Regions from separate parts of the Stagnihabitans sp. genome, predicted to be linked through region 2. Evidence: riboswitches for the same ligand, from Rfam matches in the RefSeq annotation. Region 2 holds a riboswitch; the other holds the start of a gene.
The links. A riboswitch is a leader RNA that binds a small molecule or an ion and turns the genes downstream of it on or off. The one in region 2 is predicted to bind FMN.
Positions count from the first base shown of each region.

Region 1: it holds a riboswitch for FMN, as region 2 does, so the genes downstream of both, AC1Y2B_RS13780 (DMT family transporter) here and ribD (bifunctional diaminohydroxyphosphoribosylaminopyrimidine deaminase/5-amino-6-(5-phosphoribosylamino)uracil reductase RibD) in region 2, are expected to answer to the same signal.

Region 1 covers NZ_CBBQHX010000020.1:17,672-21,069, forward strand. The annotation lists gene AC1Y2B_RS13770 (alpha/beta hydrolase) at 1-432, opposite strand, end outside; gene AC1Y2B_RS13775 (calcium-binding protein) at 504-1,529, opposite strand; FMN riboswitch at 1,682-1,826, shown strand; gene AC1Y2B_RS13780 (DMT family transporter) at 1,905-2,807, shown strand; gene AC1Y2B_RS13785 (NUDIX domain-containing protein) at 2,893-3,345, shown strand; gene AC1Y2B_RS13790 (GreA/GreB family elongation factor) at 3,358-3,398, shown strand, end outside.
Region 2 covers NZ_CBBQHX010000067.1:3,711-7,108, forward strand. The annotation lists gene ribA (GTP cyclohydrolase II) at 1-100, opposite strand, end outside; gene AC1Y2B_RS22455 (riboflavin synthase) at 82-687, opposite strand; gene ribD (bifunctional diaminohydroxyphosphoribosylaminopyrimidine deaminase/5-amino-6-(5-phosphoribosylamino)uracil reductase RibD) at 703-1,698, opposite strand; FMN riboswitch at 1,781-1,922, opposite strand; gene AC1Y2B_RS22465 (5-formyltetrahydrofolate cyclo-ligase) at 2,260-3,183, opposite strand; gene AC1Y2B_RS22470 (NAD(P)H-dependent flavin oxidoreductase) at 3,180-3,398, opposite strand, start outside.

The DNA of each region.
Region 1 (3,398 bases), on a different contig from region 2:
AAGTTCCGCCCCGGCCGGCCCGTTGACCCAGTGAAACGCCGCCAGCCCCCCCAGCGCATCCACCACCTCTGACCCCTGATTGGGCGGCGCCAGCATCACCACCCGGCCCAAAGCCGCCGGCCGATGATCGCGCAGCCACAACCGCAACAGGATGCCGCCCATCGAATGGGTGACGAAATGCAGCCGGTGCCCGCTGTCACAGCGCGCCACCCGCGCACCGATGCCCTCGGCCAGTTCCGTCAGGCTGGCCTTGGTGGAAGGGTAGCTTTCGTTGATCACCCGATAGCCCCGCGCCCGCAAGGCCGCGTCCATCAGCACCAACGAGGCCTCGGTGCGCGCCAGCCCATGCAGCAAAACCACACATTCCGCCCGCTCTGGCGTGCGGCCCTGGGCGGTCAGTGCGGCAAGGAACTGGGCAGCAGGATGACGCATGCCTATCAGATGCGGCCAAACCGCGCGTCGCGCAAGTCAGCGCCGCAGGGACAGATCGCCACAAGTGGCAATCAGCTGACCCAATAGACCCAGTTGTTCCAGAATGCGCCGACAGATTGCTGAAACGGCGCATCCATCAGCTGCCCGAAATCCTCCGCTGTCAGGGTCGCGGCATCGACCCCCTGCAGCAGCATGCGCAGCACATATCCGCCACTGGGATCGGCAAAGCGGATCATCGCACCGTCCGCAGTCTGCCGGATCTTCAGATCGGCAAAGGTCAGGTCATGGTCGCCGGTGGCGTCGTGAAAGCCGGCACTCAGCAGGATATGGTCGGTGCCCTTCACGAAGTCGGTCACCGTGCTGAAGTCGGACCCGAAGTTAGAGGCCATGACAAAATAATCATGCCCGTTCCCGCCGGTCAGGCTCTCGCCCAGACCTCTGCCGCCGAACAGGAAGTCATCGCCCAAGCCGCCGTCAAGGCTGTCACGTCCGGCCCCGCCGAACAGCTGATCGTTGCCCGCCCCACCAAACAGCATGTCATTGCCAGCGCCGCCGTCGATCAGATCAATACCGCCCTCGCCGTACAGCGTATCGAAGCCGCCCATCCCCATCACAAGATCGCGCCCGTCTCCGGCATGAACCTGATCGGCTTGGCTCGACAGCAGGAAGCGATCATTTCCCGCCAGCGCCGCCGCCACCAGCGCCCGGTCATCGGCAGCGTCCGCTGAGGTGAGGGCGGCAGCAAAGGCAGTCCCGGCGATGTTCGTCCCCACCATCTGCCACGACGCGCCTGCCGTCATTGCGACATGGATCATCTGCACCTTGCCGCCGCTGATCAGCCCCGCGCCATCGAAGGTCAGATCTGGGCTTGATGCAGTCACCTCGCCCGCAGCCGAGTGCACGTTCAGATCCTCGGCATAGGCCCGTTCGAATTTCGCCATCATATGCGCCGTAATGCCCGTGGCGTACCAGCCGCCATGCTGGCGGAAGGTCTCACCCGGCGTCTCCTGCGTCAGAACAGGATCAGCCCCCGCATAGGCCAGGTTGAAATTGATCTGCGTATCGTCAAATGCCGTCGTGGCGCGCAAAAGGGTCATGTCTATCTCCGCTGAAATCCAAGCCACGGTCTCTTTTTCTTGGCGGATTCGTCAAGCCCGGCCGAAATGCACCAAGCCCGCGCATCAGCGCACCGCGCCGCACTTGCCGCCTTTCGATTGTGCCGTTAAACCAAAGCGGCCGGGGCTGATCCCGGTATTCTCAGGGCGGGGTGCAAGTCCCCACCGGCGGTATAGCCCGCGAGCGCCTTTCGCCTCCGATTTTCCGGGGCAGAAAGGGTCAGCAGATCCGGTGTAACTCCGGGGCCGACGGTATAGTCCGGATGAAAGAGAGAATGTGTGCCCCGTCCCCGCCCAGTCGTGAGGCGGAAGGGGTGCGCCTATCCCCCTGATTTGTGAGGTCGATAGGAGTCACCCATGAATCAGACCAACTTCCTGAAGGGCGCGGCCTATATGGTGCTTGCGGGCATCTGCTTTGCCACCGCCAATGCCATCACCTATCACATCACCGCTCCGGGCGACTGGGGCGGGTTGGGATTCAAGGCGCAGTCCGACACCTTCTGGCAATATGCCATCGCAACGCTGTTCTCGGCCCCCTTCATCCTGCGCCATGGTCTGGCCGGGCTGAAAACCTCTCGCCCGGTTCTGCACCTTGTCCGGGTCATCATTTCGGCGCTTGGCGTGCAGGCCTTCGTGCTGGCCGTCGCGGCCCAGACGCCGATCTGGCAGATCATCTCGCTGGTGATGACCTCGCCCATCTTCGTGCTGGTCGGCGCGGCGCTGTTCCTCGGCGAGAAAGTCTCGGCCCCGCGCTGGATCGCGGCCGCCATCGGGCTTGCCGGGGCCACGATCGTCTCTGGCCTTTGGACCTCGGGTCTGACCTGGGCGATGGTCTATCCCGTGGCGGCAGCCGTGCTCTGGGCCGGCTCGTCGCTGATGACGAAGGTCCTGACAAGGACCGAGCAGGCCCCCGCCATCACCCTCTGGCTTCTGGTGCTGCTGACACCCATCAACGCAGGCCTCTCGGCCCAGGCCGGCTTCGAAGTGCCCACGTCCCAGATCCTTGCCTGGCTGGTGTTCGGCGGGGTCATCATGATGGCAGCGCAATATCTGCTGACATGGTCCTACGCCGCGGCTGACGCCACCTTCGTGCAGCCCTTCGACGACCTCAAGCTGATCAGCAACATCCTGATCTATGGTCTGGTCTTCGGCTACTGGCCGGAAGGCAACATCTGGGGCGGCGTGGTGCTGATCCTGTGCGGCTCGCTTTACCTGCTGTGGTCGGGCCGCAGCACCCAGACCCTCGCCGTCACCGCCTGATCCAAGATCGGGAAAAGCGGTCCCGCCGCTTTTCCCGGCCCCACAAGAGGCTGGACTTTCGCGCCCCCGTGCTTATGCCTTAGGCATGGCCCCCAAATCCCCCCGCCTCGCCGCGCGCGCCCTGATCCTGCAAGAGAACCGGCTTCTCTTGGTCAATGCCTATCCCGGCGGCCGTTCTGACCTGTGGTGCGCCCCGGGCGGCGGCATGGAATCGGGGACCTCGCTGCATGAAAACCTGATGCGCGAGGTGTACGAGGAAACCGGCCTGCGCATCGCGGTCGGCGTCCCCGCCCTGATCAACGAATTCCACGATCCGGCCACCGGCTTTCACCAGGTCGATATCTTCTTCCGCTGCACCATCACCGATGGCGCCCTGTCAACCTCATGGCGCGACCCCGCCCATGTCGTCACCGAACGCCAGTTCTTCGCGCAATCCGACCTGACCTCGGGCCGGATCCGATTCAAACCCGACAGCCTCGCCCATGCGCCCTGGGAAGACGGCGTCACCTATGACCCGTTGGAACGTCTGATCCGATGAAGCGCCTTGGCCATGAGTAGAGCCTTCGTGAAAGAGGGCGACGGCGCGTTGGA
Region 2 (3,398 bases):
GCGCCCGGAACGGGACAGAGGAATAAACCGTCGGCAGGTCCGCCACGGCGACGAACTCCACCAGAGCGCGGGGATCGGAAGTCAGAGGGAGGGCTTGCATAGACGCTCCACATATTTGGCGATGACGTCGGATTCGACATTGAGCAGATCACCCGGTTGGCGGGTCTGCAGGTTGGTGTGTGTCCAGGTGTGTGGGATGATGGTCAGGAAGATCCGGCAGCCGCCCTCGGCCAGATCCTTGACGGCATTCAGCGTCAGGCTGATGCCATCCAGCGCGATCGAACCCTTTTCAACACAGTAGCGCGCCAGCCCCTGCGGCAGGGTCAGTTCGATCCGGTATGCACCGGCTTCTGGGATCACGGCCTCCAGCCGGGCGAGGCCATCGACATGGCCCTGCACCAGATGGCCCGACAACCGGGTGGACATGGAAACAGCGCGTTCCAGGTTGACCACGGTTCCCGCCTGCAGCGCGCCAAGATTGGTGCGGGCAAGGGTCTCGGGGCTGGCATAAAAGGTGGCGCGGCCGGTGGCGTCATAGGTCACCACGGTCAGGCAGGTTCCGTTGACGGCCACGCTTTCGCCCAAGGCCAGATCGGCAAAGCCGGTCTCGATGTCCAGCGTCAGATTGCCATCCGCCTGATCCGCTGCCCGGATCCGTCCAAGGTTTTCGATGATTCCAGAGAACATGTGATGCGCTTCCCTTCAGGCTGGCTGGGTGTTGTGGGTGATGGTGATGTGGTCGCCTTGATCGGGTGGTCCTTGCTGGATCAGCACCCATTCGTCCCAAAGCCCGGTCTCGCGCAGGGTCTTCAGCAGCGCCGGCCCGGCTTCGACCAGCACTTCGTTGCAGCCCTGCGCCGCGAGGTCTTGCAGGGCTGTGATCAGGTCGCTGGCGATCACCGGACGAAAGCCGCGCTGGCGTGCTTCCTGCAGATAGGCGGCGTCCACGCGTGCCCTTCCGTCAAGAATGCACAAGATGCGCGCTTTGCCGGGAATGTCGGGGACGTGGCGCACGGTGAAGGCCGCGCGGTCGGCCAGCACGGTGCCCGACCCAGTCAGGATTGCGTCGGCCCTGCGGCGCAGACGGTGGGCCAGCGTCAGAGCCTGTGGTCCGGTGAAGGTCTTTTGCCCCGGCGGTGGGATCATGCTGCCTGATGTGTCCAGCGCCTGCTTGACAGTGATGAAAGGTCGTCCGCGTTGCACCCGGCTTGCAAAGGGCGCCAGAAGCCGCGTTGCATCGTCGAGCAGGGTCGGCCGTTCGGGATGGTCCAATTCCTGCAGCGCGTGAACCGCCAGCCCCGCCCCCCGCAACCGCTCGGCCCCGCCGGATGCCAGCGGGTTGGGGTCGGGCACGGCATACCAGACCTCACGCGCCGGCGTGGTCAGGATTGCTTCCGTGCAGGGGCCGGTTCGACCGTGGTGGTTGCAGGGCTCCAGCGTGACGATCACGGTGGCGATCTTGTCGGCCACCCCTGCCTGCCGCGCCAAAGTGATGGCCAGCGCTTCGGCATGCGGTTGGCCGGTGCCGGGATGGGCGGCGGCGATCAGGGTTTGCCCCGCTGCATCCAGAAGCACGCAAGCCACGGAGGGGTTCGGTGCCGTGGCACCTTCTGTCGTCGCCGCCAGGGTCAAGGCATCACGAAACGCCGCCGCCAGAACGGCTGCCCTTGTGTCATTTGAAGTCATGTCCCGCGTCATGCGCCTTCCCCGATCCACCACCGCGTGTCAGGGACGCACAGGCCAACGACGCTGCCCCCGAAGTCAGGGGCTGCGCGCGTCGGTCTGTTCTCTTCCATCCGGACTATACCGTCGGCCCCGGGATCACACCGGTGTCTGCTGACCCTTCCGCAAGGAAGGCGCTCGCGGGCTAGGCCAAGGCCATTACCGCCGGTGGGGAATCACACCCCGCCCTGAGAACGTCTGAATGACCTAGGCCGAGCTTGGCGTCAGGGCAAGGGGGCCATGATGCCTGAAATCCTTGCCTGTGAGGCAAATGGCAATCCAAGGCGAGATCCGGGCCCTGACAACGGCGTTTGGGACCCTTCGGCCACCGGGGAAGCCTTTGTTCCGCGGGGAAGGGAATGGCCGGGTCGGCCGCGTGAAAGCGGGGTGGATTGCACGCGTGCAATCCAGTGTATCTATATGTTTTGAATATATATTCAGAATTTTGTCAGGACTTTCTTAACGATTGCGCAGCCGCAGCCAACCCGCCTTTTGGGCCCATTATCCCGCCGCGCTGCCCCTTGCCCGCGTGCACGATCAGATCGCTGTGCCGCCAGACCTCGACCTGCCCCCCCCAAAGAGAGGCAAACGGCATCCTGCCAATCCTTCCCGGCTTCTGGTCGCAATCGCCCCGATGGACCTGCCCAAGGGCATGGCGCATCGCCGACGGCTCACCATAGGGCCATGCTCCGCCACACTCGCCAAAGCCGCCAATGTCGCCGAAACCTTCTCTTCTGCTGCCCCTTTCAGACTTGTACAAATATCCTGGGTGGAGGTCCGGCAGGAGGGGCGAGCCCCTCCTCCGGGCAGGGGGGTGCGGGGGGGGCGGCAGCCCCCCCGCTTCCGGATCGGATGTCGAGGGCGCCTTTGGGCTGTAAAGAACCAACACCTCATGGCGTGCCAGCCATGGTCCAGCCGCGTCTTGCGGCCTTCCCGCCCCATCCCCGAGTGTTTGTTGCCGCCCGCTGGCGCGATCCGCGTCCCGTGATTGCGCGCAATCGCAAGGCCATCGGCTTTGCCGGCGATGTGGGGGCGCACCTCTGGCCCTTCGGCGGGTACGGGGATGTTCCAGACGCCGCGCTCCATCCGGGCCGTTGGGGTCCAGGAGCGAAAGACCAGCGCTGCACCCTGGGTGACAACGACAGGCAGCGCCGCGCGTGCGCCTCGGGCCTCCAGACCGGCCAGCCAGTTGCGCAGGTTGAGTTCGGCCTTGATCGGCCACCAGGCCGAAATCGTCAGCCCGTGCAGGTCCCCGAACCGGTTAGTCAGCGCCCAATCCAGATGGTCGACCACCGCCAGCGCGGCGGCATGCCGTGCCTCGACCGTCATGGCGGCGCGTTCGGCCAGCAGGCGGTGGGGTTCGGCCCTGCGCCAGATCGACACATCCCGGGCCTGTTCAGCGTCGACAGTGGCAGGGTCGAACGCGGCCGCAAGACAGGGGGGCGAGGCGGGAGGCTTCATGATGTCATCCCTTGCAGCCATGCCAGCGCGGCCCGGGCTTGTGACAGGATCGTGGTGATGCGGCCCGCCGCCGAGGGCAGGCTGTTGATCAGCGCCACGCTTTGGCCGGCAAAGGCGGCCATTGCTTCCAGATCCCCGGTCGTGGTGCGCAGCGGCGAGTCGGTGGAGCATTTCAGCAGCGGGCGCCCATCGTCCCAGGCAATCACCTCCCGCGG